2 linked regions of the Pedosphaera parvula Ellin514 genome follow. The protein of the gene in region 1 interacts with the protein of each later gene in a pairwise test. Links are inferred from orthologs where the notes say so. Each region holds a gene or a part of one and is shown on either strand. Other genes may lie near its edges.

Region 1 (14,605 bases):
ACAAACAGGTCGTTCGCACCGACGATGGCATGCCTCCAAGTGCTGCTCAGCTTTGTTACTTTGTGCAGGTTTTGGATGAGCACGGCAATGGCAGTCCATTGTCACCGATTGGGTGCAAACAGGTGAAGCCGGCAAAATTGCCCCGGCCAATCCTGGCCGAACCGCAGGCGATTGGCGTCATCGCCAATCCTCAAGTGTCGCTCACCTGGTTTTGTCCGACAAGCGGAGTGGCTCGTTTCCAGGTGAAAGTTGTCCGCGATGATCAACCCGGAAGTGGCAAACCCTCCGGCTTTGCCAGTCCTATTTTGAAGGCTCATATTAATTTCAAACCAGGTTCACTTTTTGCCGGTTTAATTAATAACAGCAAATACCTCCGTTTCGATGAAGCTTATTTGACTCCACGGACCGGAGCCGGTTTTGGCCCGGGGCCACAATTTACACTTCCTGTTAATGTTCTCGCCGGTGTGCCTTACACCATCTCCGTGGCGGCCATGGATGCACAAGGCAACGTGGGCGATTCATCTCCGGCCTGGAAGTTTACCTGGCAGCCACCCATCGTACTGCCCAGCGTTCCCTGGCCGGCCAGGCCGGTGCCCGCCGTAAAAATATTTGATGACAATTTAAGTCCCTCTGTTGCGCCTTATTTTCGCCCAAGAGTAGCCGCCGTCTTGCTGAAGGACGCCAATTTTCAGTTGGATCCGCTCTATCCGGTTGGAATTCGAATCGGTAATTGTGATACCGTCAATAATTTGATTTCCAACGTCCGCTCAACCAATTTCATTACCTACAATTTTGTCTCAGGAGATCCCAGGAATGATCCCCATGAATTGATTTTTAAGCGTCAATCTGCCGATCCATCTCATCGGGGAGAGTCGCTCCTGCCCATTGTTGTGTATCGTCAGCAAGTGACCAACGACACGTTCGCTCGTGTTTCCGGCAACCTCGTGCAGGTAACTCCCTTACTGGAACGAATCCCATATTACGTACAATTTGTCCCGAGGCAGGGGTCGTTTATTATTATTCCAGACCGACTGCTGGCGACGACCTTTGAAATTGATCCCATCTCCAATGCGAATGGAACTTTTTTATACTTGCGGGATCAACAGCCTGTAATACGCGGTGCCCGTTATCAATATTTTGTCGTGCGTTTTAACCAGAAGCATGAAGTGGCGGAAGTGATACCCGCCGGCCAGATCGATATTCCGCCAAATTTGTGAGGAAAAAGTGAAAGCAAATACCTCCAATTTTAAACCTTTGAATGCTCAGAAGCATTTGCAAATGGAACCGCATCGACGGGCTCAATCGGTCGATAGCATGTTCTGGATGCGACTGGTCCTCCTTTTATGCGCCCTTTTGATGATTGGTGGCATTCGGCAGACCGAGGCGGGTGTCGTTTATGAAACCCCCACGGAGTTCCTGGCCTCGGGCGATTTTAATGCGGATGGCAATATCGACGTGCTGGTGCTGGACAAGGCAACCGGCAATGCTCGCGTTGGTTATCAGGATACAAATGGCATTCTTTATTGGTCCGCCCCGCTTGTAACCGGACTCGAAAATGCCACCGGCTGTGCGATTGGAAGATTCCTGCAAACAAATCGCGATGCCGTAGCAGTTACGTCACCGGACTTGAACCGCATCAAGCTGGTCGATCTGTCCAACACAAATGTGGCGGGATCACCTGTGGTCATTACAACATCAGGCCTTGGACCCCATTCATTGGTCGGCTTGAAAAAACCACTCGGGGGCGTGGGAAATTCCTTTGACCATTTGCTGTCTGCAAGTTCCTACAATAACCTGCCCAGCGAGCGCCTGGACCTAACCAGCTTCTCACTTGGGGCATCGAGTCCTGCGGGTCAATTCAATGAAAACGGAATTTTCGCTCGACCAAATGCATTGCAACTCGGGACGAACGCTTTTGATTTTGCCATGGGTCTGGTTCGCGGAACCAATGATACCTTGCATATTTGGCAATTCACCAATTCGCCCGGATTGCTGACAACTTACAGTAATCTGCCGCCACTGAGTGATTATGCAGTGGGACGATTCAACGGTGAAACACTGCCTCGAGTTGCTTTCTACGTTCCCGGGCAATCCAATATTTCCATTGTTCAGCTCACAAACATTTCCGGCGCATTGAGTTTCGGAACTTCTATTGCAATTTCGCTTACGAACGCCATTGAAGGTGTTTATTACGTGGCTGGCACGAACGGAGATGGATCTCTTCAAGTGCAATTTGGCGATGGAATTCAAGGCATACGCCTGCCTGGAAACTCCCCGATATTGGGTGCTGCATATCGTAACGGATCTGGTGCCACCGGACTGGTTCCACTGACAAATGACAAATTTGCACTCCTGACCGCGCCGACGGGGACTGTAACTTCCGTGCATGCGCAGGTGATGCAATATAACGGGAACGGTTACACGCAAATCAGCGCTGGAGATTTGCCGGCCATCAGTTCGCATACCACCCGCGCCAATGTCTGGCTTTTCCAGAAGGAACCTTTTGTTTCCTCCGCGCCCGGATTCATTGCTTCCTTAAGTTCTCCCGACTGGAGCACGCTGGTGACCGGTTTGCCGGGAAGTTTAAACGTGCGCAAGGAGAGTGATGCCGGCGCGAGCACCGGCCTCGGAAATGCCAGCACCAATAGTCCCGGTGCACCACCGCAAGGTGCGGCCTATGGAGTGCCGGACCAGTATCTGGATTCAATTTCTTTATTCAGTTATGCCAGTCCGCGCCCTGCAGAACCAGTCGTCGTTACGATTACACCGCCTCCGGCCAGCTATCCCGGCCCAATCCAGGTTTCTTTTTCCACGCTCAATGCCAGCGACAAGGTGTTCTACCGTACCGGGCCAACAAATGCGTGGCAGCAATATGCGGCGACATTTCAATTGACCAACGACACCACTGTTCAATATTACGGAACCAATTCCTCAGCCAACTCTCGTTCAAGTCTGGTGTCGGCAAAGTACCTGCTGGCCAGCAACAACAAGGGCCCCGAACAACCGCTAATCGTTGATCCATTTGCCGGCACCAATAACCCGCCAATCTTTAATACGAACCAGGTTACTATTTCCTACAATGGAACCATCTTTTATAGCCGCCGCTCGGGAACTACTGGCAGCATCTGGTCGATTGATTTGGACGGCGCAGGGGACGACTACATTACGTCTGGAATCAGGCCGCGGGTTTCGCACGATGGGCAGTGGATGGCTTTTCTGCGCGAGGGAAACCCATTTGCCGGCCAAGGAAACATCTGGGTAAGGAATCTCGTCAGTGGTCTTGAACAAAGAATACTCGTTAATACCAACAGCATTGTCAGCTATGACTGGGATCTTAGCGGCACCAATCTGGTTATTGACTATGCTTGCAAGCTTTGGCGATTGGGACTCAACGGTTCACTTGCACTTTTACCACTGAACGAAAACTGTGCTGACGTTGCTCCGGTGGTAAATCCTCTCGACGGTCGACTTGCCTATTTTAATTTGAACCCGAATGCCCTTAATCCAGGAATTTCGGTGACTACTCCCGATCTCGCTACAGGAGTTCATTTCAATCTGAATGTTTTTGGCGCAAGTTGGCCATCATGGTCTCCGGACGGGCAAAACCTGGTGTTCGTGGATAGTAACGATTATTCCTCCGTTGATAAGGGAACGAATCTGTATCTGGTCCATTCGGATGGAACCGGGGTGCACCAGATGACGCGACTCAATGCGGCTCCCAATGGCTTTCCGCATGGGGCAATCTGGTCTCCGTCTGGTGATGCCCTGGTTAGCGCAGGCACTGTAAATGGTACCAATGGCCTGTACGTATTGCCGCTCTTTGACGATGTTTGTGCCTGCACTGCATTGCGCCTGCCGACAACTCCGGGTGACCCGATCGATTTTGTCGGCTCCATCGCAGTCGCTGCTGCGCCACAACCTCAATTCGGCAAACCGGGATTATTCATTCGTCTCGATCCCAACGATGTAGTCGTTTATTGGAGCACAAATTATGTGGGATATGTGCTGGAAGCCACCGGCAATGCTACAGTCACCTCGGTTTGGTCTACAGTAAATGGCCCATATATCCCGTCCGGTTTCTTCTACGAACATCGGGAACCAAAAACAAACCTCCTGGCTAGACAGTTCTTCCGGCTCCGGTTCGGAGGATTGGCTCTGAATGCACCAACGCTTTCGATCCATGTTGAAACCAATCAACTGGTGATCAACTGGTCCACCAACGCCACCGGCTTCACCTTGGAATCCAAAACGGATGTGTCTCCAGCCACTTCTTGGACGACCGTCAGCGGCCCATATACCATCTCCGGTAGTTTGATGGAAAAACGAAAAGCGATCTCCTCTCAGCAGTCCCAGGAATTCTTCCGATTGCGTAAACCCTAATCCTTCTGCAGCCAATTTCGTCACCCAGGATTAAGGTTCGAGGTCACCCCGAACTATTTCATAACTGCCGCGTCATGTTTTCGCCTTGGACATGAATTGGCTACCGCGGCCCATCCTGCTTAAACGCCAATGGGTGAACCCCGAACGCAAGACGCTGTATCAGCCTTGCTGTGTTGGTTCCTTATATTTGTGGGTTTTGAACCATTCCTGGACGGCAAACAGCTTGCCCGCCCGGCACAAGGCACAAAGTTGTTTGTAATCATGAGGCAGCGGCGGTCGGGTGTTCTTGGCCCGCGATCGCGCCTGAGGCATTGCTTCCTTTTGGACTTCAACTGCCTCTGGCCTCGTTCCATAGTCCTGCGGGTCTAAATTCAGCTGGAGTTTATATGATTAACTTTTACTGGTATAAAACTTTATTGTTCAAGTACAGCTTGTGTACACAAACAATAAAGTTTGTAACCCAGCAGGGCCAACGATCGAAGGCACGCCAGGAAAGTAGACCGAAGCATATGCCGTCGTACGTTTGATCTTGATTTGAGGTTCCTGTTCTGGGATTCGTCACTCCTGGTGAGTGAGATCACGCTTATTCTAAACGCTGTCGAGCAAGGGGATTCCAAGGCAGCGGCGAAGTTGTTGCCCTTGGTTTATGGTGAACTACGACGGCTGGCGGCGTGGCTGCTCGCGAACGAGAAGCCGGGCCAAACCCTGCAGGCGACTGCGCTGGTGCACGAGGCCTATCTGCGCTTGGTCAGCAAGGAAGACCCGGGCTGGCAAGGGCGGCGGCATTTCTTCGGCGCCGCCGCGGAGGCCATGCGCCGCATCCTGGTGGAAAACGCCCGCCGCAAAAAACGCCTGAAACATGGCGGACAATGGGAACGTGTGGACGTGGAGGCGTTGGACATTGCCTCACCCATGCCGGATGACGATTTGCTGGCGCTGGATGAAGCGCTGGATGGATTGGCCGAGGTTGATCCGCGCGCGGCCGAACTGGTAAAGCTTTGTTACTTTGTCGGACTCACCCAGGAGCAGGCGGCCAAGGAACTCAATATTTCCATCAGCACGGTTGAGCGGACCTGGGCTTTCGCCCGGGCCTGGCTGTTCCGGGAAATTCAAAAAGGGCAGAATCCTCCAGCATAAATTTCTTGAACTTCAGTGAGGGGATTGACCGGAAAACGGCGCAGGGAAGAAGTGATGGGCAATTGCAACGAGACAATTTAATGGAACTGGATTCTGAACGCCTCAAGGAAATCTTCTCGCTGGCGCTGCTGCGGAAGTCGCCGTCGGAACAGGAATGTTACCTGGCCGAAGCTTGCCACGGCGACGCCGAATTGCGCCGCCAGGTGGAATCGCTATTGCAGGCGCATGAGCAGGCGGGGGAGTTTCTTGGCCAGGCCGGGAAACTACTCCCCTCCAGTTTCAGGGCCGAGTGCGCCGGAGCGATGATTGGACGCTACAAGCTGCTGGAACTCATTGGCGAAGGCGGCTTCGGCACCGTTTGGATGGCGGAGCAGGTGGAACCGGTGCGGCGGCGGCTGGCGCTCAAAGTCATCAAACCCGGCATGGACACCAAGCAGGTCCTGGCCCGCTTCGAGGCCGAGCGGCAGGCCCTGGCCATGATGGATCATCCGAGCATCGCGCGAGTGTTTGATGGCGGGGCGACCGACAATGGCCGTCCGTATTTCGTGATGGAACTCGTGCGCGGAATCCGCATCACGGATTATTGCGACGCCAACAAGCTCTCCACGCGCGAAAGATTGCTGTTGTTCATCCAGGTCTGCCAGGCCGTGGAACACGCGCACCAAAAAGGCATCATCCACCGCGACCTCAAGCCGTCAAACGTTCTCGTCACCGAAGTGGATGGCGCGCCCGTGCCCAAGGTCATTGACTTCGGCGTGGCCAAGGCGATGCAGGCACGGCTCACGGAGTTGACGCTCTTCACCGGGTTGCATCAGATGATTGGGACGCCTTCCTACATGAGTCCGGAGCAGGCCGGGTTGGGCGCGCTGGACATGGACACGCGCAGTGACATCTATGGGCTCGGCGTCCTGCTTTACGAATTGCTCACCGGCCAGACGCCCCTGACCAAAGAGGAATTTGACAAGGCGGGCCTGGATGAAATCTTCCGGCTGGTCCGGGAACGAGATCCACAAAAGCCATCCACGCGCCTCAGCGCTCTCACGCGCGAGGAGCTTACGACAGTGGCCGCCCAACGCCAGGCTGAGCCGGCCAAACTCAACCGGCTTCTGACCGGCGACCTGGATTGGATTGTCATGAAGGCGCTGGAGAAGGACCGCCGGCGGAGATATGAAAACGCCAGCAGCCTTGCCTCTGATCTTGTGCGGCACCTCAACAACGAACCGGTGATGGCACGGCCACCGAGCAATATGTATCGGCTGCAAAAGGCGTGGCGACGAAACCAGACAGTTTTCGCCTCTGCCATCATGATAGCCTTGGTGCTAGTGTCGACCACGGGCATCAGCGTCTGGCAGGCCATTCGTGCCACCCGGGCTGAGACCCTGGCCAAACAGCGCCTGGCTGAATCGGAAGCCATCTCCAAATCTCTCTCGGATATGTCAGAGCACTCTTTTACGGTCGGGTTGATGGATGATAACCGGCCGATTTTTGCCTTTGACGATGCTGGCCGTCACGCGGCCATCGATCTGCGGGAGCAGATACTGGTGTTCAACATCAAAGTGCACGGTCTGGAAGCCCCCGACACGATTAGCGCGATGGAAAATCTGGCGGATTCTTACGAGGGAGTTCACCGCATCGAAGAGGCTATCAAACTGCGTGAGGAGGTGCTGACATTTCGCCGCAAAATGAGCGGTCCATCAACCGTGGACACGATCAACGCAATGGGAAAGCTGGCGGGATCCTACTATTCCGCGGGCCGCAGCCGGGAGGCGACCGCCTTGTTGGAAAACGTCTGCGAACTGGAACCAACGAACTCGCTGGCTTCACTCCGGCTTGCTGCCTTGGAGGCGTGGTTTGGTCAGGGCACCAATTATGAAGCCACCCGCCGCCGGCTTGTTGATCAACCGGAGAGAACGAACAACACCGAAATGGAGAAACATGACGCTGCCATTTATGCGGAGCGCGCGGCCAAAGTCTATTGCCTGCTGCCCTCCGCGGATGCCGCCCGACAGGCGAAGGTCCTTCACCTCGCACAACTCTCGGTGGAGCTTGGCGATACCAACGATTGGGGTCAACTGGCACTCGGCATGGCTGAATATCGCAACGGCCAATACGCTGCCGCCGAACATTCCCTGAAAATAGTGGAACAGGCGATGGCTGATAAGCGTCCCGAAGTTCAGGGAACCGCCAGGCTGTTCAGGGCCATAAGCCTGTTTCGCCAGAACAAACCAGCAGAAGCCCGGAAGCTGTTTGGCGAGGCTGAGGCACAAATACCATTCCCGGCGGACGAGCGCAGACCGTTCGCTGAACAGGGCATCTTCAGCCCCTACAATCAGGAGTTGCTAATCTGCTGGCTGGCTGTTAGGGAGGCCAGGTCCTTGCTAAAGCGCTGAATCATTGCTTGTAAACAAACGACCCAAACCCGTCCGGATGGATTTTTCAATTTTGATGAGGGGATCGGCCTGCAAAAAGCGCATGGAAGGAGGAACGGCTGCCGAAGCCAAAAAACTCGGCAAAATTACTTATGATCAGGCGGATTCATTTTTTATTAACAGTTTTTGCGCTCCTGTGTGGAATAATCGCCCCTCAGACCACGGCGGCCCAGGAACTAAACGTCGAGGATTCGGTTAAACAGGCAATGGCTCTCGCGCGAGCTGGCAAGCTGGCTGAGGCGGAAGAACCGCTGAACCGCCTGCTGGATCAAACCAATGGCAAAACGATCCCGAAGGCCAAAATCCTTCTCATTCGCGCTTACCTTCGCGGTGAAAATGCCCGATTTCAGGAGGCCGCCACCGACCTGAAACAAGTGATCGAAATAGACCCTTCCGACCACATACCGTGGTTCTTGTTGATGCCGCTCCTGGTTCAAACCGGGGATATGGGAGAATACAGAAACTACTCCAAAGGTATGTTGCAGCGCTTTGGCAATAGCACCAACGCCCCGATTGCCGAGCGGACAGCCAAATGTTTCCTGCTGATGCCCGCCGCCGGCAGTCCGGACGATTTGACCCAGGCCGCCAAAGTGGCCGAAAAAGCCGTCGCACTTGCAAAAAATGGCGAGTGGCTGCATTGGCGGCTCATGACCAGAGGCTTGTCGGAATATCGCCAGGGACATTTCGCCCGCGCAATCAAAACAATGGAGCTGGCTCAAAAAGAACTGACCAAGGCAGAGGATGGCGCGTGGAATATGTGCCAGGCAGACACTTATTTTGTTTCAGCCATGGCGCACCATCAACTCAAACAAATGGACAAGGCAAGCACGGCTTTCGGGCATGGTCGCGTCATCGTGCTGACAAAATTACCGAGCTTGGACAGCAAGGATTTGAGCCCGGGCTGGATGGATGTTTTGATGACTTATATCCTCATGCACGAAGCCAAAACGACCATTGAAAGCGCAACCGTCGCCGCAATCGCACCGCGAGGCATTACTTCCATCCCGGCGCTGGCGAAAGATCAACCGGGTTTCCTCGGTCCGGCAAATTCAGGTGCCGAAAGCGGTTTTGCCACATGGTACTCTGGAGTCCTTGGGGGCGGTTCGGTGTCGATTGGGAACGATGATCCGGCAACGGGTTATAATTATTTCAGAATCGGCATCACGAATGCCTCCGCCTACGGAACCAATCACGCCGATCTGCGCAGCGAAATGTTCCCGCTGAGGCTCAATCGCGGGCCTTTCACTCTGTCGTTTGCCTATAAGCTGCCCGACACGGTCAAGCCGGGAGATAATATTGACGTGGACTTACGGTTTTTCGGCGAGGGCAAGGATAACTTTCTTGGCCAGACAGTGCTCAATGTCGGTTCAAGCACCGGTGATTCGGAAATGACCCAATACAAAACAATGACCGCAACCAACATCCTGGCCCCCAAGGGAGCTGTCAAAGCAGACGTCTGGGTTGTTGCCAATATCAGAGGACCGTGGACTTCCGGCTTTGCTCAATTCGACAATTTCTCGGTCACTGCCACTCCCGCACGATCCCGGACAGGAATTTTTGCTGGCGCGGGAATATTCTCTGCCCTGGCCGCCTGCCTGGCGGTAACGCTTTTTGTGCGTCAGCGGCGCAGGCAAATGCCATGAATGGAATCGTATGACTCCAAGCCGCAAACGATATGTCCAGACTCACCTGCCTGCCAGTCTCCAGGCGCGGGCCTCGTTCGCTTTTACTCTGGTCGAATTGCTTGTGGTGATCGCAATCGTTGCGATTCTGGCAGCCCTGCTGCTCCCGGCACTCAGCCGGAGCAAAGCCACCGCTTTGCAGATTCAATGCCTGGGACAAACCAAACAATTGGCGCTGGCCCTCCAGATGTACGCCAGCGATAACCACGAGTTCATGCCGTGGCCAAATTGGGGATCCCGCTTCCAAGGCTGGTTATACACGCCCACCAACGGTGGACCGCCGGAACCCTCCAATCCGCCAGAAGCAGTCTATGCCGGCGGTTTGCTTTGGCCGTATGTCAAACAGGTTAAAGTTTATTGGTGCCCCACTGATTACACCAACACACCGTATTTTTCCGAACGGCTGGAACAACTTTCCAGCTACATTATGAACGGAGCCATCATAGGATACTCTATGGCGCCACCAGCCTCCAAAACCCACAAACTCTCAGATATGAACCCCTCCGCCTTCGCAACCTGGGAACCCAGCGACCAACCTCCCTACAACCCGCGACTGGTCTTCAATGATGGCGCCAGTTATCCTATCGACGAGGAAGGACCAAGCCCACGCCACCGTTCCGGTTGCAACGTCACTTCGTTTGACGGCCATGCTCAATTTCTGAAATCCACCGAGTTCCAGCACGAGCAGCTCAACACCCCCGGCCTGCTTTGGTGCGATCCCGACTCCTCCAGCGGCACCGGTGGTCATCTGGGCAGCGATTGCGGCCTTTGGAAATAGCCAGCCTTCGACTCCAAATCGTCATGTCGCGATACTTCCACCTTCCGCTCCAAGAAGCAGGCGCCTGACCTCATTATACCTCTGGATGGAAGCGTCGTCATCCCTCTCGTCCGGAAGTGTGATATTCGTAACAAACGCCAGCTTTGCCTCGGCAAGCTCACGCGCCGACCGCGCTTTGCGTCCGCGTTGTTTGGCTTGTCGCGCAAGCGGCTCCGCACCCGCATCAAGCAATATCCAAACGACTGCCGGATGACCACGAAACGCAGCACGCATGAGCGGAATCGTGCCGCTACAACCTTAACCTCGGCATCCGCCCGAATCAGGGCCAGGAGCAGGGGGGATTCAAATAATCGATATCGGAAATCTTAAGCAAATCACGATGGCCGTCCAATTGTACGCGACTGATAACGGCGACATTTTGCCCTGGCCGAATTGGAAAAGCGGAGATCACTCCGGGCGTCCCGGCTGGCTATATGCCCTGGACAATTCGGGCACTGGCCCGGCGCAATTTAAGATTGAAAGGGGATTGCTTTGGCCCACGTTGGCAAGTCAGAAAATCTACCTATGTCCCATGGATGACACCAACAGCGCTCTTTTCCGCGAGCGCGAGCAACAGCTGTCCAGTTACGCGATGAACGGTGCCGTGGTTGGTTATGACCGAACCAATTTTCCAACCGCCAAATTGGGCAGCATGCGGCCGGATGACGTTGCCTTCTGGGAAACGGAGACCCAGCCAGAATACTTCAACGACGGTGCAAACTTTCCGGCGGAGGGCGTCAGTGAACGTCATCTCAACGGAGCGATTAACGCCACATTTGGCGGCTCGGTGGGTTACGTCCGCCTGGGTGCCTGGTACCTCCAGGTGTATGACACGAATAAAAACAGTCTTTGGTGCTACCCCGACTCTCCGGATGGTCGATGATTTAAATTACGTTTTGCGGACTTACGTTTCGAAACTTTTGCTCACGGGAGCCGTTTGTTTCACCGTCGCAGTTCTCGTCTCCGGTTGCCGGAAATCGGAGCGGGAATCTGCGGAACGAGCAGCCATCGCGCGACACCAACAGGAAGTGCAGCGGCAAAAGGAGTTTCGAAAGGTGCTACAAGGCCCGGAGGCAGCGCGTATAAACAAGAGCGTGGAGTTTCTCGCCCTGCTTCACCACAACGGCCAGTTGCCGGGAATTGCGAAGCATGACCATGGAATGCTGCGTTTGGAGAAGCCGCCCCTGGTAAGCCCGAACGGGCCTTATTATTGGTCCCTGCAACTTCACGTTATCACCAAAGACTCTCCTCCCCGAAACTATTTTTATGTTCTCGTGCAGACGTATAGCAACAGCGACTTCCAATTGCAGAAGGCCTGGCGCGCCGATGCCTCCGGAAAAGTCGTTGAAACCTATCCCATCAAACTTACGCCGACCATGGCGAAGGCTCACATGGCTTTCCTCGGGCCGGCAAATCCGGGAGCGGAAAACGGTTTCGCGGGCTGGTACACTGGAGTCCTCGGCGGGGGGACGGTGGTGATTGACAATGCTGATCCGGCGACGGGCTTAAACTCTTTCAGAATCGGAATCACCAACGCGGCTGCCCACGAAACTAATCACGCCGACATCCGGAGCGAAATGTTCCCGCTGGAGCGCGCGCGTGGGCCATTCACCTTCGCGTTCGCGTATAAGTTGCCGGGCAAGGTCAACCCCGGAGACAATATTGACGTGGCTTTCCGGTTCTTTGGAAGGGAGGGAGACTTTCTTGGCCAGACCGTGCTCCATGTCGGTTCAAGCACGGACGATTCGGAAATGCTTAAATACAAAACGATGACCGCAACCAACCTCTTCCCGCCCAAAGGAGTTGTCCAGGCGGATGTCTGGATCGTCGCTAATATAGGCGACCCTTGGACTTCGGGCTATGCACATTTCGACAACTTCTCGGTCACCGTCGTTCCGGCACGATCCCGGGCGGGAATTTTCGCTGGCATGGGAATATTTGCAGCCCTGACCGCGTGGCTGATTGGAACGCATCGTGTGCGCCACCGTCGCAAACGGCGTAACCGTTACCCCAGCCCTTTCAATTACCCACAAGTTTTGCTGCCAACGAAAAGCCCAACTGGATGTCATTGATTCGCGACAGGCCCCGCCGCATGGCCACTTTCAATCACTGATAAAGCTCTTTCGTTTCAAACAATGGCCGTAAAGAAAAAAGGCACTCTGAAGTGAATCAGAGTGCCTTTGTTGGAAGTTGAAAAATTACTTCTTAACGCCGAGGATCGCATCCTTGGCTGCCTTGGCGACGCGGAACTTCACGACGCGCTTGGCGGCGATCTTGATGGTTTCGCCAGTAGCAGGATTGCGGCCCATGCGGGCTTTGCGATTGACCAAAACGAGCTTGCCTAAACCAGGAATGGTAAAGGTGTTCTTGGCATTCTTGTAGGCAAGTTCTGCCAGATGATCGAGGATTTCCACCGCTTGCTTCTTGGTGATTTGATTCTTTTCAGCGATTTCCGCTGCCAATTGGGATTTAGATAAGGCTTTAGCCATGGCGGGACACTAAAGCCTACACTCGCTTATGAAAAGAGAAATTTAACGTTTTTCCTGAGGAATTTTCGATTTCACACCGCTGCAGTTCGATCCCAACACGATTACAACGAAACATGTTGCGGCAGTAATTCGACACGGGAGGTGTGTCATCGCCTGAAAATTCTGAAATCGGTCAGATTCGCGAGCAGGCTGTTTACTTATGAATTGCTCAACAATGGCGGATCTATTAGGATAAATGCAAGTTTCACAAGAACGTTTGATTGTTGCGATTTGTTGTCTCATGCAGCGCCTAAAAATCGTTGGTGATGACGGCAGGCCGCAACCAGATTGACCATCATGCAAGAGCCATACAGTCCGCCAAAGTATTTTCAGATCCGTCGGGATATTATCTCGATGGTTCAACGAGGGGAACTTGCCCCGGGAAATCCCGTGCCTTCTGAAAACGAGATTATCGAGAAATACCAGGTGAGCAATACCACCGCGCGAAAGGCTTTGCACGAGTTGGAGAAGGAGGGGTGGGTCACTCGCATTAAGGGGAAGGGGACCTTCGTCAAGAATTACACGGTGGTGCGCGCCATCAACCGGATTTTTGGCTTCACCAAGAACATGATTGAAGCTGGTCGCAAGCCGGCCACTAAGTTAACCGGGTTTCATTTGCGCAAAGGAGATCATACCCAGGTCGTAAATGGCAGAGAGTTTACGATGCGTGGCCCGTACTGCGAGATTGAACGAGTGCGTTATGCCGATGGCATTCCGATGATGAGTGAGACGCGGTATATCTCGCTTCAGTTTTGTCCTGAGATACATCGCCGCAACCTGGAGCATTCGTTGTATCAAATTTTTGAGAAGGACTACGGAATCGTGCTCACCGAAATCAATCAGATGGTGAGCGCTGTAATCATAGAAGGGGCGGCCCTCGAAGTATTTCAGTTGGAAAAACCCAGTCCTGCATTCCGTGTGGAAGGGGTTTCGTTCTGTGGCAAAGATATGATCGTTGAAATGGAGGATTCTGTTTACCGGGGGGACATGTATCGGTTTGCTGCCAAGGCAGTGCGGTGAGGGGGATGAGAATTTCCGCAAGTCGTTTCTTGCTCGTATCTCTGTAGTAACGGAATTGTAACTTGGGCTCGAATCAAGGATGTAGTCTAATTTTCCCTGAACATGTTGCCAGGTAATGCCGCTCACCGCGTGAAGCAGCAGGCCAGCCAGCCGGGCAAAAAACAAACAAAATTATTGACGTTGGAGTGAAAAAGGCATACCTAGTGCGTTAACGCACGAATCTGGTGTTTTCGACACTCGCGTCCGATGGAGCTGGATCAAGCTGAATCAATTAAGAACAGGTTTGGAGTAGCAAAAAAAGAAGAGTAGAAGTATGAAAAAATTATCGCGCTTCCCTGGAAAAGGGAATTCCAGCACCTGGGCTTTCACCCTGATCGAACTCCTGGTAGTTATCGCGATTATTGCGATTTTGGCGGGATTGCTGCTTCCAGCGCTGGCAAGGGCCAAGGCAAAGGCGCAACGCACAGGTTGTTTGAACAATTTGAAACAACTTGGTCTTGGATGTCAAATGTACGCCGATGATTTTCGCGGCCATTATACAGCTCCTTCGTGGGTGTATAATCCATCCGAAGTTCCTGGATCCGATCGCGATGACCGCGATGATGATTTATC
Region 2 (17,085 bases), on another replicon or contig:
CAAGATTGCGGCACGTGCCCTGGCTGTTGTTGGAGTGGAAGGCATTCCGCACCTGAATGTAGCGCTCACCAATGCGGATGAGTCGATTCGCCTTCAGGCTGTTGACGCGTTGGCAAATTATCTATCCTGCACAGGGCGGGTAACGGAAATCGTCGTGCCGAATTTATGCGCAAATGCGCTGAACACAAATCAAGATTTCATAGTTCAATATTTTGCAGCGTACGCGCTGAGAAATATTAACAAGCGAGCGGACATAACTGTGCCGACTCTACTCCAGGCGGTTCGTAATTTTAGAAACTATGACCCCGCAACCTCTATGTATATGGCAGAGATCATGGAGGGAGTTGCTCAATTTGGAACGAATGCGCGTGTGGCAATTCCGGATTTCGTAAAGGCTCTTGAAGATACAGACTTCAGCATTCGAGGTGAGGCTACCAACTGTCTTAAACGAATTGATCCGGAAATGGCGGCGAAGATGGGAATACAGTAGATGGAGGCACGCGGATTCCCATCGTCCAAATCTTCTCCATTCTTCAGCGCGGTATGATGAGGGAGCATTTAGTCATTATTTTTCGTCTATTAAATATGAAACAATTCAAACTGTGCCTTGTCGCGATTTTCCTTGTCATCTCGACAGGCGTTGCCATGGCGCGCGCGGTTCGGACTTGGACTTATCAAGAGTTGTTGGATAAGGCTGACCTTGTGGCCATCGCAACTCCCACGGCCACTGATGACACCAAGGAGCATATTAATCTGCCGGGCTTCGATGGCCAGCGGGTCATTGGTGTTGAAACCAAATTTAAGGTCGCTGCGGTCCTGAAGGGGGATAAGGCGCTAAAGGATTTTGTTCTTCACTACTACCGGCCCGGGCCCGATGGCATGGTGGTTGATAACGGTCCGACTTTTATCTCTTTTCCCATTTCAAAGAAACCGACAGATCGCACAAGGACCTATATTCTTTTCCTTCTTCGAGAAGCTGATGGTCGCTATGCGTCAGTCGTCGGCCAGTCGGACCCAGGATTGGGCATCAGGGAACTTGAGGGGGTGTACAGCAGCGCGGTTGTTGAAACCCAGACTAAGCTGGGTATCGACGTTGGGAACGTTCTTAGGGAGTGCCAGACTATCAAACCCGGGATGACACGTGCGGAGCTTTCCAAGGTTTTCAGCACAGAAGAGGGTGGTCTTTCGACTGCCAAACATCGGACATATGTTTTTCACGATTGCCCCTACGTGAAGGTGGACGTTGATTTTAATCTTTCAGACCCGAAGCAGGATGTGCTTGATGAGCGTCCGACGGATACAATTGCCAAGATTTCCAAACCTTATCTCGAGTGGGGTGTTAATGATTGAGAAGGGGTACGTTTGGTGGATGTCTGAATTTGGGATGCGATGGCCAGCGTATGCGAGTTGAGGGAAAGAAAAGTTAGATCCCGCTCACACGGAGATGCTACCCATGAAACGATTGATGTTGGCAGGTTTGAGTCGTGGGGCGCGTGCGCGGGTGGGCGGACCGGGTTCGGCAGAATCACAGACGATGTCAGAATTCGAGTCTTTCCAGACGGGCACCAGTCTCATTCCACCGATTAATTGATTGCTGGCGAAATGAAAAAGGGGGCGGCGTCTCGTGGAGACACCGCCCCGGCCCACCTCCTGGGTCTTGTTTCCCGCTTTACGAAGTCGCAGTTGTGGTTGTGCTCGGCGGTGCGACGGACTTATCGCCGACCTGGTTGCGGAGCATGAGGCCGATCATGCTGTCGACGAGGCCGTTGCTGGCGCCGGCGTTGTTGACGGCGACGTCGGGCGTGATGCGGACGTTGCGTTCGCCCACGATTTGCATGAGTTGCATGACCGTGTAACCCTGCGTGCCGATGGCGTCGACACCAGCGCGATAGGCTTCGGCCTTGGCGTTACCGGTGGCGCGAATGGCTTCGGCTTCACCGAGGGCGCGGAGGCGGATGGATTCGGCTTCGCCACTGGCCTGCTTGATGTGCGCGTTGGCCTGGAGTTCGGCGATGTTGACGCCTTGCTCGGCGCTGACGACTTGTTGCTGGATGTCGGCCAGCGAGGTTTGGCGGACGAGTTGTTGGCGCTGTTTTTGTGCCGCTTCCTGGGTCTCGTACGTCTTCCGTTGTTCCTCCGCGATTTTGCGGTCGGTTTGCGTGGCCATCAGGGTGGCGGGCGGATTGATGTCGCCGATGAGCGTATCGATGGCTTGGACGTCGTAGGCGCCGATGGCGACGCGGATGTGTTCCGCGGCGTCGGTCTGGCGTTCGCTGCGTGCGCTGAGGAAATCGAGCACGGTGAAGTTCTGCGCCGAGTTGCGGAAGTAATTGCCGACAATCGGTTGCAGCACGTGATCGACGAGGTTTTGCATCGAGCCGACACGCGAGATGACCTTGGGGGCATCGAGCGCGCCGACGTGGATGATTTGCGAGACGTCGAGGTTGAAGGCAAAGCCATCGCGCGAACGCACGGTGATGGAGCTGAGTTTGGCATCGTAATTATGCGACTCGGTGCGATTGGCCCAGTTGAGGACGATGTTCGTGGTGGGCACGAGTTCGACCTTCATGATGCGAGTGTTGATGGGATGTTTGCCCGGATAGAGCGGCGAGACCCAAACGCCTTTGTGGCCAGGATTGACGAGGTCGCCATGTTTGAAGTCGACGCCGCTGACATCTTCGTGGGCTTTGCCGACGAAGGAGATAACCACGCCGACGTGGCCGATGGGGATTTGCAGCATCGGGACTTGTTCGACGTGCGCGAACCAGGGGTTGAGATTCCAGGTGCCCGACAGGAGAATTTGCTCCTGCAAGCCGCGTCGACCGCCGCCATTCAAGAAAGCCTGGGCGTTCTGGAAGTTGTCGTGATCGGCAATGATTGGGCCGGCGATTTCACTTTGCTCGATTGGACGACCATCGAGTGTGGTGACAATGCCGACTTTATCCGGCTCGACGTGGCGGAGTTGGAGATCGTGGGACATCATGCCGTGCTCCTGGGCGTTGTACGAGGTGATGACCGTGAACAGCGCGGTATTAATGCGGTACGTGCCGGCAGTAAGGATGCCGAGTTGACGGCCTTTCTCGCCGCCGTAGACGAGGAATTTGCGCGCGTCCTGGAAGTTGTCGCTATCGACGACTTTGGCCAGAATGCGTTCCGAGGGAATCGGCATGCCGTCGGCCGCGACGACGAGGGCGATTTCGCCTTGTGGCACGATGGTGACGGGGACTTTGATGATGCGATATTGCCAGCGCCAGAATCCGAAATGGAGACCGGGCGCAAGAGTATCGGCCTGATAACCGGCTTCGCCATTGAGGGCGAGGAGTTGGCCGGGTGGCAGGGATTTGCCGGGCGAGAATCGTTTGATGACCACGCCGACCTGACGTTCGTGGATGAGAACCGTCCCGAAAATCAGCGGACCTGCGAAGAGCAAGGCGCCGAGGATGACTGCCGCGACGCCAATGAGGGCGCTGGGGAACACCTGGCCGAGGATAAGAGTATTGGCCATCATAACAACCTTCTACTGAGGTTGCGCACCGCGCGTTTGTTTGCCGCCGGGTCTGCGGCTGGTCGCCGGCCTGCATGTTTGCGACAGGCCATGGCGATCAGTGATCGCTTTCCCGGTTGCCGCGCGATGCGACAACGCATTTTTTGTGGGGAGACCGTGAGAGCCGCGACATGCGGCCTTAGAGGATCGCCCTTCCAATTGCCGACGAGGTTAGCTGACGGGCTCGGTCCTGGAAGTGACCTTGATCGCGGTTACCCGCAATCTTACGCCCCATCCTCAAATTGCTTTGAGGAACCTGGTTCCCCCGCGTTGACCTTCAGGAAGGAAGGCCAACTTAGGCTGCTTCATAACTACACACGACCCATTCGCTCTTTTAAGAAAAAATGTCAATTGCGATCGGGAGGTGCGGAGGGTAAGTTATTGATGCAGAGGCTAATCCTACGGTTCGATGTTTTGGCTCCGGAGCAGAAGAAAGCTTCAAGTGGACTGAAATTGATTCTGAGAAGGGTTGATTGCAACACGGGATTAGGCATTGGAACAACTTGGACGATTCCATATGCTCGGAAGAATATTGGGGAAAGAAAAATCGAAATGAAACACGAGGTCAGTGACCAATCTGCAGGACCGTTGACAGCTAGGCCGACTAATTCCGGAGAACGCAAGCCGATTGATATGCACGTGCATATCGTGGGTAATGGCGCGGGAGGATCGGGATGCCGATTGCATTTGAGTGGATGGCACAAGCCGCTGGCGTCGATGATGCTGAAGGGGATTGGCTTGCCGAAAGAGGCGTTGACCGGCGATCTTGAGGGCTTGTATGTGGCGAAGTTATTGGAGTGGGTGCGTGGATCATCGTTGGGAGCGATTGTGATTTTGGCGCAGGATGAAGTGCGCAACGAAAAGGGAGAGGTGATGCATGGTGTGGGTTCGTTCTACGTGCCGAATGATTATGTGCTGAAGCTGGCGCGAGAGAATGCGGAGTTCCTGCCAGCCGTTTCGATACATCCAGCACGGCCTGATGCGATGGAGGAATTGGAGCGTTGCCTGGCAGAAGGTGCGGTGATGATGAAGTGTTTGCCGAATTGTCAGAATATTAATTGCGGCGACAAAAAGTTTACAAAGTTTTGGGAACGGATGGCGGAGGCGAAGTTGCCATTGCTTGCGCATACGGGAGGTGAGCACACGGTGCCGGTGGTGCGCAAAGAATTTGCGAACCCGAGAATATTGGAGTTGCCGTTGAGATGCGGAGTGACGGTGATTGCGGCGCATTGTGCGACGAAAAGTGGTTTGACTGATCCGGAGTATTTTTACGATTTCGCGAAGATGACGGAGGAGTTTCCGAACTTATATGGGGATACCAGCGCGTTCAACGTGCCTCTGCGCGGGCGGCATATTGATAAATGCGTATTGCGGCCGCTGGTGGAACGGATGGTGCATGGCAGTGATGTTCCGGTGCCGGTGAGCGGGATCTGGGCGTGGATGCGCGGCTATCTGGATTGGGATAGTTTACAAAAATGGGGTGAGAACCCCAATGTGCTGGAAAGAGATTATCAGCTCAAACTCGCCATGGGGTTTCCTATGGAATGCTTTACCCGGATTCACGACATCATGAGGCCCGTTGGGAAGAATTCTCCAAAGTAGCAATTCATGGGGTTTCCTTCTGCTTTTCCTTGAGGTTCAGGAGCTTGTAGAAAATTGCTCATAGGCTGTGGAATCGAAGCCGTTTATAAAAATAAAAACCGGGCTAGTCAGTCAGGGGGTGACCGAAGAGCCCGGGGAATTTTCGAATTAGTACAACAGTAGGATTACGTAGACAATCGATCCTAGCCTGTACCAAGCCAAGACCGAAACTCTTAAAGGGCTATACAAAGAACAATTTTATCGTAGCCCGAAATTCAATGCGTAATCTTATGGCTATCTAATCACGAGACCTTGGTCATGTCAACACCCGACCCAAGGTATTAGTTGCGCTTTCCATCATCATTAGGCTTTAGCCTTATGAGCCATCTTGAGCGTAAAACAAGCTAACATCGCAATTGGGCATGGGCAAATTTTTCAATGAAATAATTACAAATTGTTTTGCGGCCAATATTCCTGTTTACAGGCCATGGGTGGTTGTTAGTATCTGGCCAGCAACGCGCACGCATGAAGAAAATTGAAGCCATCATCAAACCGTTCAAACTCGAAGATGTAAAAGAGGCGCTCTCAGAAATGGGTGTCGAGGGCATGACGGTTTCAGAGGTAAAAGGATTTGGTCGTCAGAAGGGGCACACCGAGATTTATCGCGGCAGCGAATACACGGTCGATTTTCTTCCTAAAATCAAGCTGGAGATTGTGCTTGCGGATGCCCAGGTAAACGATGCGGTGGCCGCCATTGTGAAGGCGGCGAAGACGGGAAAGATTGGTGACGGAAAAGTCTTTGTCAGTCCCATCGAGAATGCGGTTCGCATTCGCACCGAAGAAACCGGCGATAAAGCTGTTTAATATTTTTTTCAATTTCCCCGTTCTAATCAGAACGGGGTTTTTTGTGACTGAACCTAAATAACAACAAGAATGAGCACACCTAAGAATGTGATTGATATGGCCAAGAAGCAGGGGGCCAAAATGGTGGACATTAAATTTGTCGACACCTTTGGAACCTGGCAGCACTTCACCGTGCCTGTGGCCGAGTTAACCGAAGAAGTTTTTGAAGAAGGATTTGGATTTGATGGTTCCTCCATCCGCGGTTGGAAGAGCATCGAAGCTTCAGACATGCTGGCCATGCCTGATCCCAATACTGCCTTCATCGATCCATTCTGCGCAGCGCCCACTCTGAGCCTGACCTGCACCATCGCGGAAACCGGCACCAAGGAAGCCTATAACCGTGATCCTCGCGGTATCGCGCAACGCGGTGAAAAATATCTCACCTCCACCGGTGTTGCCGACACGGCCGTATTCGGCCCGGAAGCTGAGTTCTTCATTTTCGACAACGTGCAATATGATCACAAGCCCAACGGCACGTTCTACAGCATCGATTCCGAAGAAGGCATTTGGAACAGCGGCCGCGATGAGATGCCAAACCTTGGTTATAAGGTCCGCTATAAAGAAGGTTATTTCCCGGTAGCTCCCACCGATACCCAGCAGGATATCCGCACCGAAATGGTATTGGTGATGGAACAATTGGGCATCAAGGTGGAGCGCCAACATCACGAAGTGGCGACTGCCGGCCAGGCTGAAATCGATTTCCGCTTTGATACGCTGGTCAAGACTGCCGACACGATGATGTTGTATAAGTACATCATTAAAAATGTGGCTCGTCGCCATGGCAAAACCGTTACTTTCATGCCGAAGCCTCTGTTCGGTGACAACGGTTCCGGCATGCACACTCATCAATCCTTGTGGAAAAAGGGCAAGCCTTTGTTCTTCGGCAAGGAATATGCCGCTTTATCCGAAATGGCGCTGCATTACATTGGCGGTATTTTGAAGCATGCCAAGGCACTCTGCGCCATTTGTAATCCAACCACCAACAGCTATAAGCGTTTGGTGCCAGGTTATGAAGCTCCGGTGAATTTGGCTTACAGCGCCAGCAATCGCTCGGCGGCAATTCGTATCCCTTCCTTCAGCAATAATCCGAAAGCGAAACGCATCGAGTATCGCCCGCCGGATCCGGCAGCTAATCCTTACCTCGCCTACACTGCATTGCTCATGGCTGGTCTGGATGGCGTGATTAACAAGATTGATCCCGGCGAACCGCTCGATAAAAACATCTATGAGCTGCCACCCGAAGAATTGGCCAAAGTGCCAAACGTTCCCGGCAGCCTGGGTGAAGCCTTGGATCATCTGGAAAAAGATCACGAATTCCTGCTCAAGGGCGACGTGTTCACCAAGGATTTCCTTGAAATGTGGGTTGCCAACAAGCGCAAGGAACATGATGCATTGCGCCTGCGCCCGCATCCCTACGAATTCTTCCTCTATTACGACGTGTAGTTCGTGAATAAGTGTTCGAGGGCACCCCGCTCGCGGGGTGCCCTTTTTTGACCTCAGAAGTTAAAAAGCCCTTGATTTTATTAGGCGAACGTCGGTTGTGAATAACTCGTGAATAAAAGTTAATATGTTGTCCTCGTAACTCTGGTGGGATTGGAATAGAACATCCCCCGCACAACCGATTCAGAAAGTTGGGCCGACGGTCGAGAAGTAGTAATCAGGGTTTCTTTTGAGATTTTTGTTTGTAAGTGGTTGCAGTAGTAAAACTTACGCATTCAATTCGGGAAAACATTAGACAAGATGATTGGGGCAATAAAAAAAACGGTGAATGCGAATGTTATTAGTCCTTGTAACCAGTGCAATGAAGGTGTGTTACGGGCGCGTTACGGGGCTAGGTGAATAAAATCATGGAAAATGGGGCATTTGGGACTATAAACATGCAAATTTCTGCGGAACATATCTGGACTGCTGCGCAAGAAAAACTGCGTGCGATGTTGAACGGTGACACTTTTAATCTGTGGTTTGCACCGTTGCGTCCGCAAGCCATCCATGGAGACTGCATCGTCTTGGAGGTGGCAAACGATTTTTGCGAGGTATGGCTTAAGGATAACTACATTGGACTGCTTCAAGAGGTTTTGACCATCACGTCCAAACGTCCCTTACAGGTAAAGTTTGTCGTGGCCACCCAGACGGCTTCGACCACACCTGCTGGCCTGGACATTCCGGAAAAAGTTAAGGTGGTTGAAGCCACCGCACCAGAGCGTTCCTCGGGCGAAGCGGCGTTCAATCCTAAAAATACTTTTGAAACGTTCGTTGTGGGTGGCAACAATAACTTTGCTCATGCGGCGGCTCAGGCGGTCGCTCAAGCTCCCGGGAAGTCCTACAACCCGCTCTTCCTTTACGGCGGTGTGGGTCTGGGCAAAACCCATTTGTTGCACGCGATCGGTCACCATGTCCTCAGCCATAAGAAAGGTGCGCGCGTGGCCTATGTGTCCTCGGAAAAATTTACCAACGAATACATTGATGCGATTCAGAACAACCAGATCGCAAAGTTTCGCAAAAAATATCGGCAGACCGATGTGCTGCTGATCGATGATATTCAGTTTTTAGCGGGCAAGGAGCGTATTCAGGAGGAATTTTTCCATACCTTCAACGCCCTGCACGAAGCGCACAAACAGATTGTTTTGACGTGCGACCGTCCTGCGAGCGAAATCCAGAACTTGGAGCATCGCCTCGTCTCTCGTTTTGAATGGGGTTTGGTGACCGACCTGCAACCGCCGGATATTGAGACCCGCATGGCGATTTTGCGCAAAAAGGCTGCATCGATGGGTGTGGAACTACCCGAGGACATTTTGAATTTCCTTGCGAATCGCATTCGTGCGAACATTCGCCGGTTGGAAGGTGCATTGATTCGTGTCGCTTCCTACGCGTCGCTGACCGGCAAGAAACTCACCATTGAAGTGGTGGAAGGTCTGTTGCGCGAAGTGCTGCACGAAGAAGGGCGCTATTCGATCAATATCGAAACCATCCAGAAAAAGGTGGCGGAGCATTTTGACATTCGTCTGGCTGACATGACCAGCAAGCGGCGGCCGGAAAACATTGCGTTTCCCAGGCAGATCGCCATGTTCCTTTCCCGCCAACTCACGGAAGGGTCGCTGAACTCCATCGGTGAAGCATTCGGCGGGCGCGATCATGGAACGGTATTGCATGCGTGCCGGTTGGTGAAGGACCGCATGGAAGTGGACCCCAGTGTGCGGCAGGTCGTAAGTTACCTTGAAAAGCAGTTGCTGCGTTGACAAACGCCAATCTGCCCGCAGATTAGTGCCCAACCTTGCAAGGGCTGCCAACAGTTTCCAGCAACGCACCGGTGATCCAGGTCAAAGGCCTCACCAAGGCGTTTCGCACGTACAAAAAGCAGCCAGGATTCGGCGGCGCAATTAAAGGTCTGTTCAATCGTAAATACGAACAGACTTTCGCGGTGAAGGATGTGAATTTCTCGGTGGAGGAGGGCGAACTGGTTGGTTTTCTTGGGCCAAATGGAGCGGGCAAAACCACCACTCTCAAAATGCTGGCGGGATTGCTTTATCCGACCACTGGTTCCGCGCAGGTGCTCGGTTATGTTCCCTGGCAGAGAGATGATGGCTATCGGCGGCAGTTTGCCCTGCTGTTGGGGCAGAAGAACCAGCTTTGGTGGGATTTGCCAGCCTTGGAATCACTGGAATTGAACGCCAGGATTTACGGCATTTCACGGGAATCACTTCAGAAGACCGTGGACGAAATGACTTCGTTACTCGACGTGAAAGACAAGCTCAACGTGATGGTGCGCGAGTTGTCTCTCGGGGAGCGAATGAAGATGGAGTTGATTGCCTCGCTGTTGCATAAACCCAAAGTGCTCTACCTGGATGAGCCGACGATTGGCCTGGATGTGATTTCGCAAAAGACGGTGCGGGAATTTCTGCGGGAGTACAACGCGAAGCAGAAGACCACCATTCTGTTGACCAGCCATTACATGGCAGACATTCAGGAACTCTGCAAGCGAGTCATTATCATTGATCACGGAACCATATTTTTCGACGGCAAGCTAAGTGAAATCATCGATCGCTTTGCCGATTCCAAACTCATAACCATCCAGTGCGAAGGGGGAAAGCAGTCTCCCTCCGAACACCTGCAGAAATACGGACAGGTCCTGGAACAAAATGCAACCGAGATCAAATTGAAGGTGAAGCGGGAGCGCGTTATTGCCGTTTGCAAGGCTTTGCTGGATGAGTTGCCCGTGAGCGATATAGATATCCAGGAAGTGCCGATTGAAGACGTGATTCGGCAAATTTTCGCGAGATAAGGCGTTTTTGGGCGATTGTGCAAGCGAGGTTCCGGCCATCAAATTACCCTGTGCGGCGTAAAGCACACCTATTCCCACAAAATTTTTCTTGAACTGAGCTTGAAGATGATATGAGATGGCGCCGACATGGGTAGTTATTCTCACCAGCTTTTAAGCAGACGCCAAGGAGGTGCGGTTGGGCAGGCCAGGTGCCAACTTCCCACTAATCTGATTCCGTAAATGGTGCGAAGTTTGTGTCAGGATTTTGTTCGTAACATCTTTTCGGCCGCTTCCAATTGTTCGCGATTTCCTAAAAGAAGCACCTGATCGCCAGCGACGATTTCATGGTCTGGTCCCGGATTCACAATGGCCTCACGATTTCGCTCAACAGCTACGAGATTCGCCCCAGTATGGGTTCGGAGTTTGAGTTGATCGATTCGCTTTCCAGCAGCGCCCGATCCCGGTTCGATGACAACTGTTAGCAATTCAGCATGAGCAAGAATTCCCTGGCGCGAAGGTGCTGCCTGATCCTGCCGGGGAACGGGAGGTTGCGCGAATGTTTCCTGCAAAGCGATCTGTGCCTTGGAATAAAGTTTGATGAAGGAACGCCACAGGAACACCGTGACCAGGGCGACAATGAGCAAAAGTGCGCCCAACACTTCAATCGGGGGCAGCAGGGTCGAACTCAAGGCGACAACAAAAAAACCAAGACCCACGACTCCGGCAAGGGGAATGATCTGGGATATGACCGCGCGAATGCTGTCAGTTCGGTCGCCAGCAGTGGCGCGTTTGACACTGAGTTCGGCAATCAACAATCCGAGAGCCTGCAGTTTTCGAAAAGTGGCAATTAAAAGCGGCAAGCTGCAGAGGACGGCGGCCAGCCACAAAATGGATTTGAGCTCGGCATCTCCACGGGCACGCTTTGGCAGCCATTCGGGCTGACGGCGCGCCAGATAGGCGTCGGCAATAAATATTGCGGAAATTAGGGCGAGATTTAAGCCAATTTGCCAAAACCACCTACGGATGAGCTTGCCGGAGGTCGCCTTGGAACTGGAGTTGCCTAATTGACCAACCCAGCGGGTATACACCGCCAGATAACCAATGATCGAAGGTGGCGCAAATCGGTCAATAAGCGTGACCACTCCATCGGCGCCCTTGATTAAATAGGGTGTAAACAAAGTCGTGATGGCGGAAACTGTCACGGCGATGGGGTAAAGGAATTTGCTGGTAACGCCCAGAGTCAGTCCCAGCGAGGCGATGATGAATGAAAATTCGCCTATTTGCGCCAGTCCCATTCCCACCCGCAGTGAAGTGCGAGTGTCGTTGCCGGCCAGAAAAGTGCCGAACGAACAACTTAATATCTTGCCCACCACCACCGCCACGGTGATCACAACAATGGGCAGTGCGTACTCAACGAGCAGCCCAGGTTCAATCAGCAGCCCAATCGATACAAAGAAAATGGCGCTAAACATGTCACGAATTGGTTCCATGAGATGTTCGATCTTTTTGAGTTCTCTCGCCTCGGCGATGACCGCGCCGATGATGAAGGCTCCCAAAGCCACGCTGTAGCCGAGTTTAACCGCCAGCAGGCATACGCCGAAGCAAAGACCCAGAATCGTGATGAGCAGGACTTCGTTACTCCTGAACCGGGCCACATATCCAATCAACCGGGGAAGAGCCAGCAAACCCACAATCAGCACAACCACCAGGAAGATGCCTAGGCGTTCGACCGTTGAGACGACCTCTGCCAGCTTCAGTGAGCCGCTCATGGCAATACCCGAGAGCAGGGCGATCATCACGATGGCCATGATATCTTCGACGATCAGGATGCCGAAGATGAGTTCGGCAAACCTCTCCTTCGATTTGCCCAAATCATTCAACGCCTTGATGATGATAGTGGTTGAGGAAATCGAAAGCATGGCTCCCAGAAAGAGACTGTCCATGTTGTTCCAGCCGAAGAGCCGGCCAATTTCGTATCCCGCCCATCCCATGAGCAGGATTTCAGAGGATGCGGCGATGAAGGCAGTGGCTCCAACTTGCTTCAGTTTTCTCAAACTGAACTCAAGGCCGAGTGAAAACATCAGGAAAATGACGCCAAGTTCGGAAAGGGTTTTGATGGTCTCCTCATCCCTGATCAAGGGGAAAGGAGGTGTGTGCGGACCAATGATCACTCCCGCGATGATATATCCGAGGACGACTGGTTGCTTGAGACGATGAAAAATCACCGTGACTACTCCCGCAACGAGCATCACCACCGCCAAATCTTGAAGGAATATAACCGCGTGCGAACCCATGAGCTTTCAAAGTACGCTCTGGAGTCGCGTTGCGTCAATGCTGGCTGGTTAAGGCAGCAGGGCAGGCATCTCAATGCCACCGCAATCCGGTGGAAAAACAATTGATTTTGCGAATTGGCGCAGCTCCGAAGTCCTGCTACGGCTAATGCGTCATGAATTGAGACGCCCCAGCCACCATATTCCAGACGAACCAGCCGTAACGTAAACTACCCGCATTGGAAGCAGGCAATGCGGGTAGTTTAAAAATGATCTGATTTCGTGTCGAGAAAAATGGTGTGGCGGCAAAAACTCTGGGGCAGAACCCATTTAAGTAGGTGGCAAGATGTTCGATCATATTTCCGAAATCGCCGAGTCAAAGAAACCCTTTATTGTCACGGTTTTCGTCGCTCGAGGTGCATGATTTGTGACCGAATTTTTTGCCGACTACTTAGATACGTCTGCCCTAGATGAAGCAGGATTGGCGACAAGCTTTGTGTTTAAGCCCGAGTTTATTGGCAACACAGTCCAATTACCTCCGATCGCAGGATTAGAGTGCGCGCGACCATCGGTGCAAATGGCGCATTGGAGCGGGGCAGGGCGGTAACAGATTTCGTTCAATAACCACTGCGCCATACCGGGTCTAAAGCAACCAGACCTTGCCTTGTGTGCCATCGACACGGACATGCTGACCGCTCTTAAGGTGGGTGAGGGATTGCTTGACTGACATCACGGCTGGTATGCGCATTTCGCGTGCGGTCACTGCCCCATGTGAAAGCGGGCCACCACTTTCAGTGATCACGGCTGCAGCGGTGTAAAACAACGGCGTCCAGGTGGGATTGGTTGTCCGCGCCACGAGCACCGCCCCTTTGGGGAACCGGGCGAAGTCTTCCGGTCCCAGCACAATGAAGACCGGTCCCTCTGCCTGGCCGGAACTGCCGGCCAACCCAGAGAGAACAACGCCTTCAAAAGTTTCCTTCTGCTTTTTCTCACCTAAAATCCATTCGGGCTGGCAGGCTTTATCCTGCAGGCAAGCGGCCTTCTGCTGGCGGACGAGCGTCGAAAACTCCTTCCACCCAGTCTCATTGTCGATATCAATGGCATGGCTGATCTGTTCGATTCGCGCAAAGAACAAGTCCATGGAGTCGGAAAGAATACCCTGCCTCACCAAACGCTCTCCCATTTCCCGCAACCCGCGACGCAACAAGGGAGTGAGCCGGGTGGTTTGGTAATGTTCCAAATCATCCAACGAGGTATACAGACGGGCAAGGCGAATGAGTTCTGCGAAAAAGAAGTGCAGGTCCCTGGGAATTTTTTGGTAGAGTTCAATTTCGGCTTCCAACATGCGATTCTTCAAATCGCGTTCCTTGTCTGTCGGGGATTGAGTGGTCGGTGACTGGAGTGCCAGCCGAATGTTATCGAGAACAACCCAGGGCATTTCGATCCAGGTAGGCGAGTAGGCATCGAAATCCATCTCACGGTGCCCGTGGTCGTGAAGGAACTTCTGAAAACGATCATTGAACTCCGGGAATCGTTGCAGAGTATGATTTGCGATTACTTCCTGCGAGCTGCATTGTTGCAACAGGACTTCCAGGCCCGGTTGGGAGCGGACCATGGAGGCAAGTTCAAACAGCTCTTTATTGATAATACCGGTTTTGGTTTCGCAGAAAGCCATCAGGCGGTCGAACAGGGAGTTGGCCGTTTCCGAATCAAAGTTCATCGCCAGCAGCCGTTGCAGCAGTCGATGAAGCGTGCTGTGAGTGATGGAAATGGCGATGTTGGGCTGGAAATATTCGGCGCCGTGTTCGTTCACGGCGAGCACGTGTTTCCACACCTCACGCAAACTTTTATCTTTCAGCGATGCGGATTGGAATGCGCCAATACGGATGAGATGTTGATCCAGATCGCGCAGCCATCGCGAAGGCAGTTCCTGAACCCAGCGAAATTCCTGCCGAATGGCGGGAATGGCGGCGACGAGTTCCTCAACGTTGCGCACGGAGAAGGGTGTTCGACGGCAGTAGAGTTCAACAATCGCCTGGTTGCCGTAAATATAATGATTGTGCATTTCAAACCACTTGCCGTGATAGGCGGGAAAGCCCATCAACTGAAATGAAAAGCTCAGCGACCGATGGAAACCGTGCTCGACGAAATCCCAGGTCAGGGGAGTGAGGGCGTTGGGAAATCTTTCGGCCGATTCATCGCGAGTCCAGCGAGGCGGAATGGTCGTGACCGGGCGCGATTGCATCAAATACAAGGTTTCATCGGCAAATCCCCACTCGATATCCTGGGGAAACCGGTAGCTGGCTTCGACTTGAAGCAGCAGTGCAGCCAGTTGTTCCAGTTGTGTTTTGTTCAGGCATGGTTTGCCTGCTTCTTCGGACTCGAGATGCACTTCCCGTATTCCGCTGGAAGAGCTGATGACCTTTCTCGATTTGCAGGCAATTTGCGCAGAGCGAAGAGCGCGGGTGGATTTATCGATGATGTACTGGTCGACCTCCCCTTCGCCGCTGACAACCGATTCGCCGAGGCCGAAATTTGCGTTCAGAATCATTTCGCTCAAATCCCCGGTCACTGGGTTAATACTGAATCCGACGCCGGCCACTTCGCAGTCGATCATCTGCTGAACCACGACCGCCATGACGGCCTGAGCGTGGTCAAAATGTTTTTGGTGGCGATAGGCGATGGCGCGGTCGGACCAGAGCGAAAGAAAGCAGGCTTTGATCTTTTCCAGGATCAGCTCCGGCGTGGAGCAATTGAGAAAGGTTTCATGTTGTCCGGCGAACGCTGCTCCAGCCAGATCCTCAAGAGTAGAGGAGGAGCGGACAGAAAAGCTTTGTGCCACAGGGAATTTGGCGAGCTGCGCGTGCACCTCGCTGACCAATTGCTGAGGCAACGGTATTTTGGCGAGATCGCAACGCAGCTCTTCGCTTTCCGTGCGCAACCGTGCGGGAATGGTAAAAGAGAATCCATTTACTCGCTGCATCAAATCTCCCTGGCTGGAGATAAAATCCTTGTAGGCTTGTGTGCTGACCACAAAGCAGGGTGGAACTGGAAAGCCGCGTTGGGTGAGGATGGCGAGGTTGGAACCTTTACCGCCGGCGAATTCCGGTTTGGCCGCCAGGGAATCATCAATCGTGAGAGTGTAGTTCATAAGTTTTTGGTGTTGAGTGCAGTCACAGGTAAATCGGCGGCGCTTTGCGCAGGATGGGTTGTTGTGCTTTTGAGCGGAAACTTGTTGGCGAGCCAGAGAGCGAATCCGGCCAGGGCGAAGCCACACAATACGTCGATGGTGTAATGATAGCGGAGATAAATGGTCGATAGCCAAAGGCCCAGGCAGGGAATAAGAAGACATTTAAATCTCTTGGGACAATGACGACGATCAAAAAAGAGCAGGAAAGCCGTGACCGCACAATGCAGGCTGGGGAAAACATCGACGCCATTACTCCCATGCACCACCAAAGCAGCATTCCATTTGGTGAAGCACCAGCCGGTCAGTGGAATGGTAAAACGATCTGCCATTGCAATGTGCGGTCCGCTGGCGGGCAGGAGTGAGTAACCGAGGAAGCCAAGGCCGTAGATCGTAAAAAGTCCGACAAAGAATTTTTTCAACACGTCGAGATTGCCGAGAAAATAGGTAATCAAGCTGAAGGCCAGATAAGGAAAGAAAAGGAGATAACAGAAACTGAAGAGTTCCGTGAAAACCGGGTGCACAAAAGCTTGCCAACGGAGGCTGAGACTGCCGCCCAGGAGAAGATCATCCATTCGTTGCAGCAGGGTATCCATGTGCGCCGGTTGGATTTGTGGTATGGCGATGCTCATGTGGGCATAAATGAGGTTCATCGCCACAGGATAGAACAAAAGCCGAAGCCGCCAGCGTGTGGGAGTTTCATGACGAAGACAAAAGCCGACTACCACGAGGTTGAGAGCGAGGACGGAAGAGTAAAGCAATGCTGATGGACTAGATAGACCAGTCGCGAACACCAGCCGCAGCCACGTGATGACGAGGAAGCATCCAAAGAAAAGCTCGTGCGGCAGCAGTGAGATGTTTTTATTCAGCTTCATTGGGCAATGAACTGAGTAACGATTTATGGCGGGCGAGCATGGGAGCGCGAAGTTCCGGATAGCGCATCTGGTTATGAAGAGCGACGGTTAGCTTCTTCGTAAGAGGATACAACTTCAGGCCTGCCCAGGTGAACGCAACATACCCCAGCAGGAGTAGCGGTTGCCCGAACAGGATCGCTACCAAAGACACTATTCCAATCCAGAGCACAAAAATGGGGAAGCCCACGAGGATGCGCCAAAGGGTGATGACGTTACGATCATCCGCCAACCTCTGTCCGGCAAACCAACCAGCAAGAAACGGTGGCAAATTTAAAAGGATGGCAGCACTTACAATTGGCGATGCCAACAGCAGTCCCAAGACATATAAAGCGACTGAGCCTGAAGGAAAGAGCGGGACACCCTGGTGAAGCAGCAGCTTTCTGGCAGTTAATTCGGGCTTCAATTTATTCCAAGCCGTGAACTCAGCC

What was found.
Region 2: the proteins of CFLAV_RS03665 (region 1) and dnaA interact in binary tests that used the Escherichia coli proteins (3 or more experiments, as listed by UniProt). The link is inferred for Pedosphaera parvula Ellin514 from one-to-one orthologs.

The regions. Positions count from the first base shown.
Region 1 is NZ_ABOX02000003.1:289,908-304,512, reverse strand. Bases 11,290-14,246 are described here. They hold CFLAV_RS03665 (HU family DNA-binding protein), read right to left. Parts: upstream 12,935-14,246; coding sequence 12,644-12,934; downstream 11,290-12,643. Other genes in these bases: CFLAV_RS03660 (GntR family transcriptional regulator), read left to right, coding at 13,271-13,993; CFLAV_RS03670 (hypothetical protein), read left to right, coding at 11,290-12,517; CFLAV_RS03675 (hypothetical protein), read left to right, coding at 11,290-11,328. Also shown: CFLAV_RS03710 (hypothetical protein), read left to right, coding at 1-1,217; CFLAV_RS03705 (TolB family protein), read left to right, coding at 1,225-4,380; CFLAV_RS03700 (sigma-70 family RNA polymerase sigma factor), read left to right, coding at 4,948-5,517; CFLAV_RS31770 (serine/threonine-protein kinase), read left to right, coding at 5,598-7,907; CFLAV_RS03690 (tetratricopeptide repeat protein), read left to right, coding at 8,039-9,589; CFLAV_RS03685 (prepilin-type N-terminal cleavage/methylation domain-containing protein), read left to right, coding at 9,600-10,406; CFLAV_RS03680 (ankyrin repeat domain-containing protein), read right to left, coding at 10,428-10,688; more of CFLAV_RS03675, read left to right, coding at 10,786-11,289; more of CFLAV_RS03670, read left to right, coding at 11,273-11,289; CFLAV_RS03655 (DUF1559 family PulG-like putative transporter), read left to right, coding at 14,307-14,605.
Region 2 is NZ_ABOX02000005.1:14,642-31,726, forward strand. The notes cover bases 7,234-10,084. They hold dnaA (chromosomal replication initiator protein DnaA), read left to right. Parts: upstream 7,234-7,905; coding sequence 7,906-9,264; downstream 9,265-10,084. Other genes in these bases: glnA (type I glutamate--ammonia ligase), read left to right, coding at 7,234-7,471; CFLAV_RS05220 (ABC transporter ATP-binding protein), read left to right, coding at 9,336-10,084. In the rest of the region: CFLAV_RS05185 (HEAT repeat domain-containing protein), read left to right, coding at 1-490; CFLAV_RS05190 (hypothetical protein), read left to right, coding at 586-1,350; CFLAV_RS35425 (hypothetical protein), read left to right, coding at 1,454-1,591; CFLAV_RS05195 (SPFH domain-containing protein), read right to left, coding at 1,670-3,508; CFLAV_RS05200 (amidohydrolase family protein), read left to right, coding at 4,097-5,146; CFLAV_RS05205 (P-II family nitrogen regulator), read left to right, coding at 5,651-5,989; more of glnA, read left to right, coding at 6,059-7,233; more of CFLAV_RS05220, read left to right, coding at 10,085-10,307; CFLAV_RS05225 (monovalent cation:proton antiporter family protein), read right to left, coding at 10,544-12,580; CFLAV_RS05235 (PEP/pyruvate-binding domain-containing protein), read right to left, coding at 13,200-15,707; CFLAV_RS05240 (phosphatase PAP2 family protein), read right to left, coding at 15,704-16,618; CFLAV_RS05245 (1-acyl-sn-glycerol-3-phosphate acyltransferase), read right to left, coding at 16,605-17,085. UniProt on the Escherichia coli protein: Plays an essential in the initiation and regulation of chromosomal replication. Binds in an ATP-dependent fashion to the origin of replication (oriC) to initiate formation of the DNA replication initiation complex once per cell cycle.